Endozoicomonas gorgoniicola: one gene and its partner. The protein of the gene in region 1 binds, or shares a complex with, the protein of each later gene. Links are inferred from orthologs where the notes say so. Each region holds a gene or a part of one and is shown on either strand. Other genes may lie near its edges.

The links.
Region 2: the proteins of tig (region 1) and rpsG are in contact, whole or in part, in a crystal structure (PDB 3GTY), measured with the Thermotoga maritima proteins. The link is inferred for Endozoicomonas gorgoniicola from one-to-one orthologs. Residues at the interface, in WP_004081061.1 of Thermotoga maritima: Glu122, Val124, Val129, Leu130, Tyr133, Glu188, Gly259, Ile262, Tyr263, Glu266, Ser270, Glu273, Gln274, Glu277, Arg308, Gln311, Ile312, Ser315, Tyr316, Glu325, Arg329, Arg336, Leu363, Phe366, Trp367, Arg373, Leu377, Arg381, Leu384, Glu387; in WP_004081843.1 of Thermotoga maritima: Lys34, Lys52, Lys55, Glu59, Arg62, Gln63, Glu66, Asn67, Lys69, Val71, Arg95, Ala109, Lys110, Lys111, Gly112, Arg113, Pro114, Glu117, Glu121, Ile124, Ala125, Tyr127, Asn128, Asn129, Thr130, Gly131, Lys135, Asp139, Arg142, Met143.

The regions. Positions count from the first base shown.
Region 1 is NZ_JAPFCC010000001.1:2,314,243-2,317,479, reverse strand. Bases 320-3,237 are described here. They hold tig (trigger factor), read left to right. Parts: upstream 320-1,052; coding sequence 1,053-2,423; downstream 2,424-3,237. Other genes in these bases: clpP (ATP-dependent Clp endopeptidase proteolytic subunit ClpP), read left to right, coding at 2,657-3,237. UniProt on the Bacillus subtilis protein: Involved in protein export. Acts as a chaperone by maintaining the newly synthesized protein in an open conformation. Functions as a peptidyl-prolyl cis-trans isomerase.
Region 2 is NZ_JAPFCC010000001.1:5,523,207-5,526,514, forward strand. What follows is about bases 157-3,145. They hold rpsG (30S ribosomal protein S7), read left to right. Parts: upstream 157-1,410; coding sequence 1,411-1,881; downstream 1,882-3,145. Other genes in these bases: NX722_RS24790 (hypothetical protein), read left to right, coding at 157-535; rpsL (30S ribosomal protein S12), read left to right, coding at 873-1,247; fusA (elongation factor G), read left to right, coding at 1,900-3,145. In the rest of the region: more of NX722_RS24790, read left to right, coding at 1-156; more of fusA, read left to right, coding at 3,146-3,308.

The DNA of each region.
Region 1 (3,237 bases):
TAAACGACTGTGTTAGATTAGCGCCGTCTTCGCAGGCGTTCCTGCTCTATGAATGTTTAACTTCAGCTTATTAAGATGTTCTTGTTAGTCGGCAGCTATTAAATATTCTGTAAGCAGTGTCTGAGAAAAGGGCGTTGACGACAAGAGATGATCTGGGTAATATGCGCCGCATCACTGATGCAGCGACGACTTGTTTGTTAGAACGGTCAGTTGTTAAGCAGTTGAAGTTAAGCAGTTGAAGATGCTCTCAATAGAGTGTTTCGGGGTATAGCGCAGTCTGGTAGCGCGCCTGCTTTGGGAGCAGGATGTCGGGAGTTCGAATCTCTCTACCCCGACCATTTATTTCTTTTGAATGCTGAAAATGAGTATTGATTAAATCCTCTGCTTCGGTATTGTGAAGAGTAATTAGTGCGCCCGTAGCTCAGTTGGATAGAGCATCCGCCTTCTAAGCGGATGGTCGCAGGTTCGAATCCTGCCGGGTGCGCCATCTTTTCTTTTTATTTAAAAGTGATGGCAAGATTTGTGGTGGGCATAGCTCAGTTGGTAGAGCTCTGGATTGTGATTCCAGCGGTCGTGGGTTCGAGCCCCATTGTCCACCCCAGTTTTTTATCACAGAAGTAATCTGTGATGACAATCAGATGTGTATGTCTATCAGTATGCATCTGTACAAAGTTAGATAGCAGCGCAGTAAGTGCTCTATGCGGATGTGGTGGAATTGGTAGACACGCTGGTTTTAGGTACCAGTGCCGCAAGGCGTGAGAGTTCGAGTCTCTCCATCCGCACCAGTTGACTATACGGGGATAAGCTTGCTTATCCCCTTTTTTTGTATCGGAGAAATGCCCGGTTATCAGACGGGTGGCATGACTGCCGCTAGTCCGTTATTTCGCTATTGAAAGGCCTCAACAGGGAAATAGCGTGAGAGTGTAAAAGGTTGATCAGTGTCGGTGTTTGCGCTTCTTTTGTGCGCATCTGATGCATCGGTTACGGTCTTTTGCTAGTCTATGCCGCTTTATCGCAAGTTCGGTAATCAGGCTCAGTATTGAGGAACACAAATGCAAGTCTCCCTTGAAACGACTTCCGGTCTGGAACGTCGTCTGTCCATCGTCATTCCAGCTGAGAAAGTAGACGGTGAAGTCGCCAAGCGTCTGAATGATATGTCCCGCCGTGTGCGTCTGGACGGTTTCCGTCCGGGCAAGGTACCTGCCAAGGTAATGAAGCGCCGTTACGGTCTGGGTGCTCGTCAGGAAGTTCTGGGTGAGCAGATGCAGCAGGCATTTGTTGAAGCTGTGACTCAGGAAAAACTGAATCCGGCTGGCGCTCCTACTGTTGAGCCAAAGGCTGATGAAGAAGGCAAGGATTTCGAATTCGTTGCGACTTTCGAAGTTTATCCTGAAATCACTCTGGGTGACTTCGCATCCATCGAAGTTGAGCGTCCGGTTGCTGATGTTAAAGACGCTGACATCGATGAAATGGTTGAAACCCTGCGTAACCAGAGCAAGACTTTTGAAGACGTTGAGCGTGCGGCTGAAAGCGGTGACCAGATTGTATTCGATTACGTTGGCTCTTTTGCTTCCGGCGAGAAGGCTGGTGAAGAGTTTGACGGCGGTAAAGCTGAGAACTCTACCCTGGAACTGGGCTCTGGCCGCATGATTCCGGGCTTTGAAGATGGTCTGGTGGGTGTTTCCGCTGGTGAAGAGAAGACTCTGGAACTGACATTCCCTGAGGAATACCACTCTGAAGAGCTGAAGGGTCAGGCGGTTAAGTTTGCGTGCAAGGTACACAAAGTACAAGCTGCTGCTATGCCAGAACTGAACGATGAATTCTTCGCTCGCTTCGGTGTCACCGAAGGTGGTGAAGAAGCGTTCCGCGCTGAAGTTCGCAAGAACATGGAACGTGAACTGCGTCAGGCTGTAAAAGGCAAGGTGAAGAACCAGGTAATGGACGGTCTGCTGTCTACTAACGAGATCGACGTACCTTCTCCTCTGGTGGCTCAGGAAATCGACCGTATGCGCGAGCAGGCGGTTCAGCAGTTCGGTGGTGAGCAGGGCGGTTTCGATCCTAAGCAGCTGCCAGCTGAACTGTTTGAAGCAGATGCGAAGAAGCGTGTTGCTCTGGGTCTGATCGTAGGTGAAGTGGTTAAGCAGCGTGAAGTTAAGGTTGACGAGGACCGCGTTCGCGCCATGATCGAAGATATGGCTTCCGCTTACCAGGAGCCTCAGCAGGTCATCGACTGGTACTACAGCAACGAACAGCAGCTGTCTCAGGTTAAGTACGTAGTGTTGGAAGAGCAGGTGGTTGACACCGTTCTGGAAAGCGCCAAGGTATCTGAAGCTGAAGTTAGCTACCAGGACGCTATCAAACCAGCGGCTCCCGAAGCAGCACCAGAGTCAGCTGAAGAGCAGGAAACTGCTGAAGAAGCCTGATCACGGGCGGAGATTTAGGTAACGACCTGCGGTGGTCTGTAAAAAGCTTTTGAAACAGACCACCGGTTTGAGGCATTCTTAAATCAATACGGCGCTGTCCGGAAAACAAACATGGAGTTTTCAGTTCTGTTTTCTAAGGTTGTTGCGGTGATTGCCGTTTAAACTAAGACAGCGTTATGCGACCCGCAGCGCGGGTCGCTTTTCTTCGACTTGGCAAGGAGTTACGACAGGAAATGTCCAGACTGATTGAACCATCCTCCATGGCCATTACCAATTCTGGCCTGGTACCGATCGTTGTTGAGCAATCTGCCCGTGGCGAACGTTCATACGACATCTATTCACGTCTGCTCAAGGAACGGGTAATCTTCCTGGTAGGTCAGGTTGAAGACCATATGGCAAACCTGATTGTTGCCCAGATGCTGTTCCTTGAATCGGAAAATCCGGACAAGGATATCCATCTGTATATCAACTCGCCGGGCGGTTCCGTAACTGCTGGTATGTCCATTTACGACACCATGCAGTTTATCAAGTGTGATGTCTCAACCATGTGTATTGGTCAGGCCTGCAGCATGGGGTCTCTGCTTCTGACAGCGGGTGCCAAAGGCAAGCGTTTTGCGCTGCCACACTCCCGGGTCATGATTCACCAGCCATTGGGTGGTTTCCAGGGACAGGCGTCCGATATTGCGATCCATGCCCAGGAAATGATGACCATCAAGTCCAGGCTGAATCAGGTGCTGTCCAGCCACACGGGACAACCTCTGGAAGTGATTGAGCGAGATACTGACCGTGATAACTTCATGAGTGGTGAAGAAGC
Region 2 (3,308 bases), 3.2 Mb from region 1 along the record:
CAACCCTGCAACGGTGTTACTGAAGAAAACCGGTAGGGACACAACTGGTAACCTTGGAGGAAATAATTCTGAAAAGAAAGCAACCCCGGGTTTGATAGATGAGATAAAAAATGCAGGGGGAAAGGTAAAAAATAACAGTCCTCGCCTTTCCAGTGAAACGATCCAGCCAGAAGAGCTGAGGCGTAAAGAACTGGAGGCAAGCCAGAGGTCTCTCAACAGACAGCTGAACTCTCTTAAAGACGAGGTTGCTCGTCTGGAGGGTCTTTTGAAAAAAGGCTCAGATGACAAAGGTGTTGAAAATGTCCACAAGAGGGAGCTGGATGAGGCAAAGAAAGCTCTTAAGGAGTTTCATAAGAAGAACCCTCATTATGAAAAGGGAACTTTGACAAATGTGCAGCTTACTAAACAGCTTTCATTAAGAAATGAGGATCCACGCAATGCGCTTGAAATCGCATTGCGAAAGAGAGCTGAAGTAATGCTACATAGCCTGGGGCCGGAGAGTTTGAGCGACCAAAATGATGACTGGTCACTTTGAAATGCAGGCTAATTGACATTCTCACCCAATAAAAAATGCCGACACTGTTCGGCATTTTTTTATTAAAAACAACCCGTTAATAAAATAGCGTAAAATGTAGCCTTTATGGTTAGTCTCCGAGCTGTAAACTTTGAATACTGATACTTGACGCCATTTCCCGCTTTCCGTACAATTTCGCAGCTTTATTTTACCCTTGGTCTATGATCGACCGGGGTAGCTCTGGCCGGTTTTATACCGGCTTTTGCTGTTTGAAGACCGAATTAACTGTGCAAATCCTCTGGTACAGCAACATTCGACCTCAATAGCTCGAATATAGAAATAATCTGGAGTTCGCTGAATGGCAACTATTAACCAGCTGGTGCGTAAGCCACGCAAGCGCAAGGTCAAAAAGACCGACGTTCCTGCGCTGCAAGCTTGCCCACAGCGTCGCGGTGTTTGTACTCGCGTATACACTACTACTCCTAAGAAGCCTAACTCTGCGCTGCGTAAAGTATGTCGTGTGCGTCTGACTAACGGTTTCGAAGTGACTTCCTACATCGGTGGTGAAGGTCACAACCTGCAGGAACACTCCGTTGTTCTGATCCGTGGCGGTCGTGTAAAAGACTTGCCAGGTGTTCGTTACCACACTGTTCGCGGTAGCCTGGACACTCAGGGCGTTAACGACCGTAAGCAGGGTCGTTCCAAATACGGTACTAAGAAGCCTAAGTCCTAAGGTTAAAGCCTTAAGAGACTGCTGGTTCAGCCGTTTTAAAAGAGTCCTGAGCTCTTTTGCCGAAAATGCTGTGCCCCGTTGCACAAAGAATTTAACAGTAGGTTGATAAGAGTAAGGCCGGATCTATTCCGGACTGCCTGAAGACCGAAATGAGGGCTTATCAATGCCAAGAAGACGCGTAGTCGCTAAGCGCGACGTGCTGCCAGATCCTAAGTTTGGTAACAAAACCCTGACCAAGTTCATCAACCACGTGATGATCTCCGGTAAGAAATCCGTAGCGGAAAAAATCGTATACGGTGCGCTGGATAAGGTTCAGGAGCGCTCTAACAAGGATCCGCTGGAGCAATTCGAAAAAGCTCTGGAATCCATTGCGCCAATGGTAGAAGTAAAGTCCCGCCGTGTGGGTGGTGCTACTTACCAGGTGCCTGTAGAAGTTCGTCCGGCTCGTCGTACTGCCCTGGCAATGCGCTGGCTGGTAGACGCGGCACGTAAGCGTGGCGAAAAGTCTATGGAACTGCGCCTTGCGGGCGAACTGCTGGACGCAGCTGAGAACAAAGGCGCTGCTGTCAAGAAGCGTGAAGACGTGCACCGCATGGCTGAAGCGAACAAGGCGTTCTCTCACTACCGTTTCTAAGTATCAGAGGATTGAGTCGTGGCCCGTAAAACCCCGATCAACCGCTATCGCAACATTGGTATCTGTGCCCATGTTGACGCGGGTAAGACAACGACCACTGAACGCGTACTGTTCTACACTGGTCTGAGTCACAAAATTGGTGAAGTTCATGATGGTGCTGCCACCATGGACTGGATGGAACAGGAGCAGGAGCGTGGTATTACCATTACTTCTGCGGCTACCACCTGTTTCTGGCGTGGTATGGATGCTCAGTTTGATGAGCATCGCATTAACATTATCGACACACCCGGACACGTTGACTTCACTATCGAAGTAGAGCGTTCCCTGCGTGTACTGGACGGCGCAGTTGTTGTGCTGTGTGGTTCCTCCGGCGTACAGCCTCAGACTGAAACCGTATGGCGTCAGGCTGACAAGTACGAAGTGCCACGTATGGTATTCGTCAACAAGATGGACCGTACCGGTGCTGACTTCACTATGGTGGTTGAGCAGCTGCGTGAGCGTCTGGGCGCAATCGCTGTGCCAATGCAGATGACCATCGGCGCTGAAGACGAGTTTAAAGGTGTTGTTGACCTGGTTAAGATGAAGTCCATTATCTGGAACGAGTCTGACCAGGGTATGTCTTTCACCTATGAAGATATTCCTGCTGACCTTCAGGATACTTGCGACGAAATGCGCGAGTACATGATGGAAGCAGCTGCAGAAGCGACTGAAGAGCTGATGGAAAAGTACCTGGAAGAAGGTACTTTGACTGAGGAAGAGATCAAGGCTGGTATCCGTGCGCGTACACTGGCGAACGAAATCATCCCTGTCTTCGGTGGTTCTGCGTTTAAGAACAAGGGTGTACAGGCTGTACTGGATGCTGTTATCGAGCTGATGCCTTCTCCAAAAGAAGTTAAAGCAATCGAAGGTATCCTGGATGACGGTAAGGATACCGTTGAAACCCGTGAAGCTGATGATAGCGCTCCGTTCTCGGCGTTGGCGTTCAAAATTGCTACCGACCCATTCGTTGGTACTCTGACGTTCGTACGTAACTACTCCGGTACCCTCAAGTCCGGTGATACCGTATACAACCCTGTTAAGCACAAGCGTGAGCGTGTTGGTCGTATGGTGCAGATGCACGCCAACACCCGTGAAGAGCTGAAAGAGTGTGTTGCGGGCGATATCGTTGCGTTGATCGGTCTGAAAGACGTAACCACCGGTGACACCCTGTGTTCCATGGATAGCGTTATTACCCTGGAGCGTATGGAATTCCCTGATCCTGTAATCTCTGTTGCGGTTGAGCCTAAGTCCAAGGCTGACCAGGAGAAAATGGGTATTGCTCTGGGTAAGCTGGCTCAGGAAGATCCTTCCTTCCAGGTTAAGACCGACGAAGAGACTGGTCAGACCATTATCTCCGGTATGGGTGAGCTGCACCTCGATATCCTCGT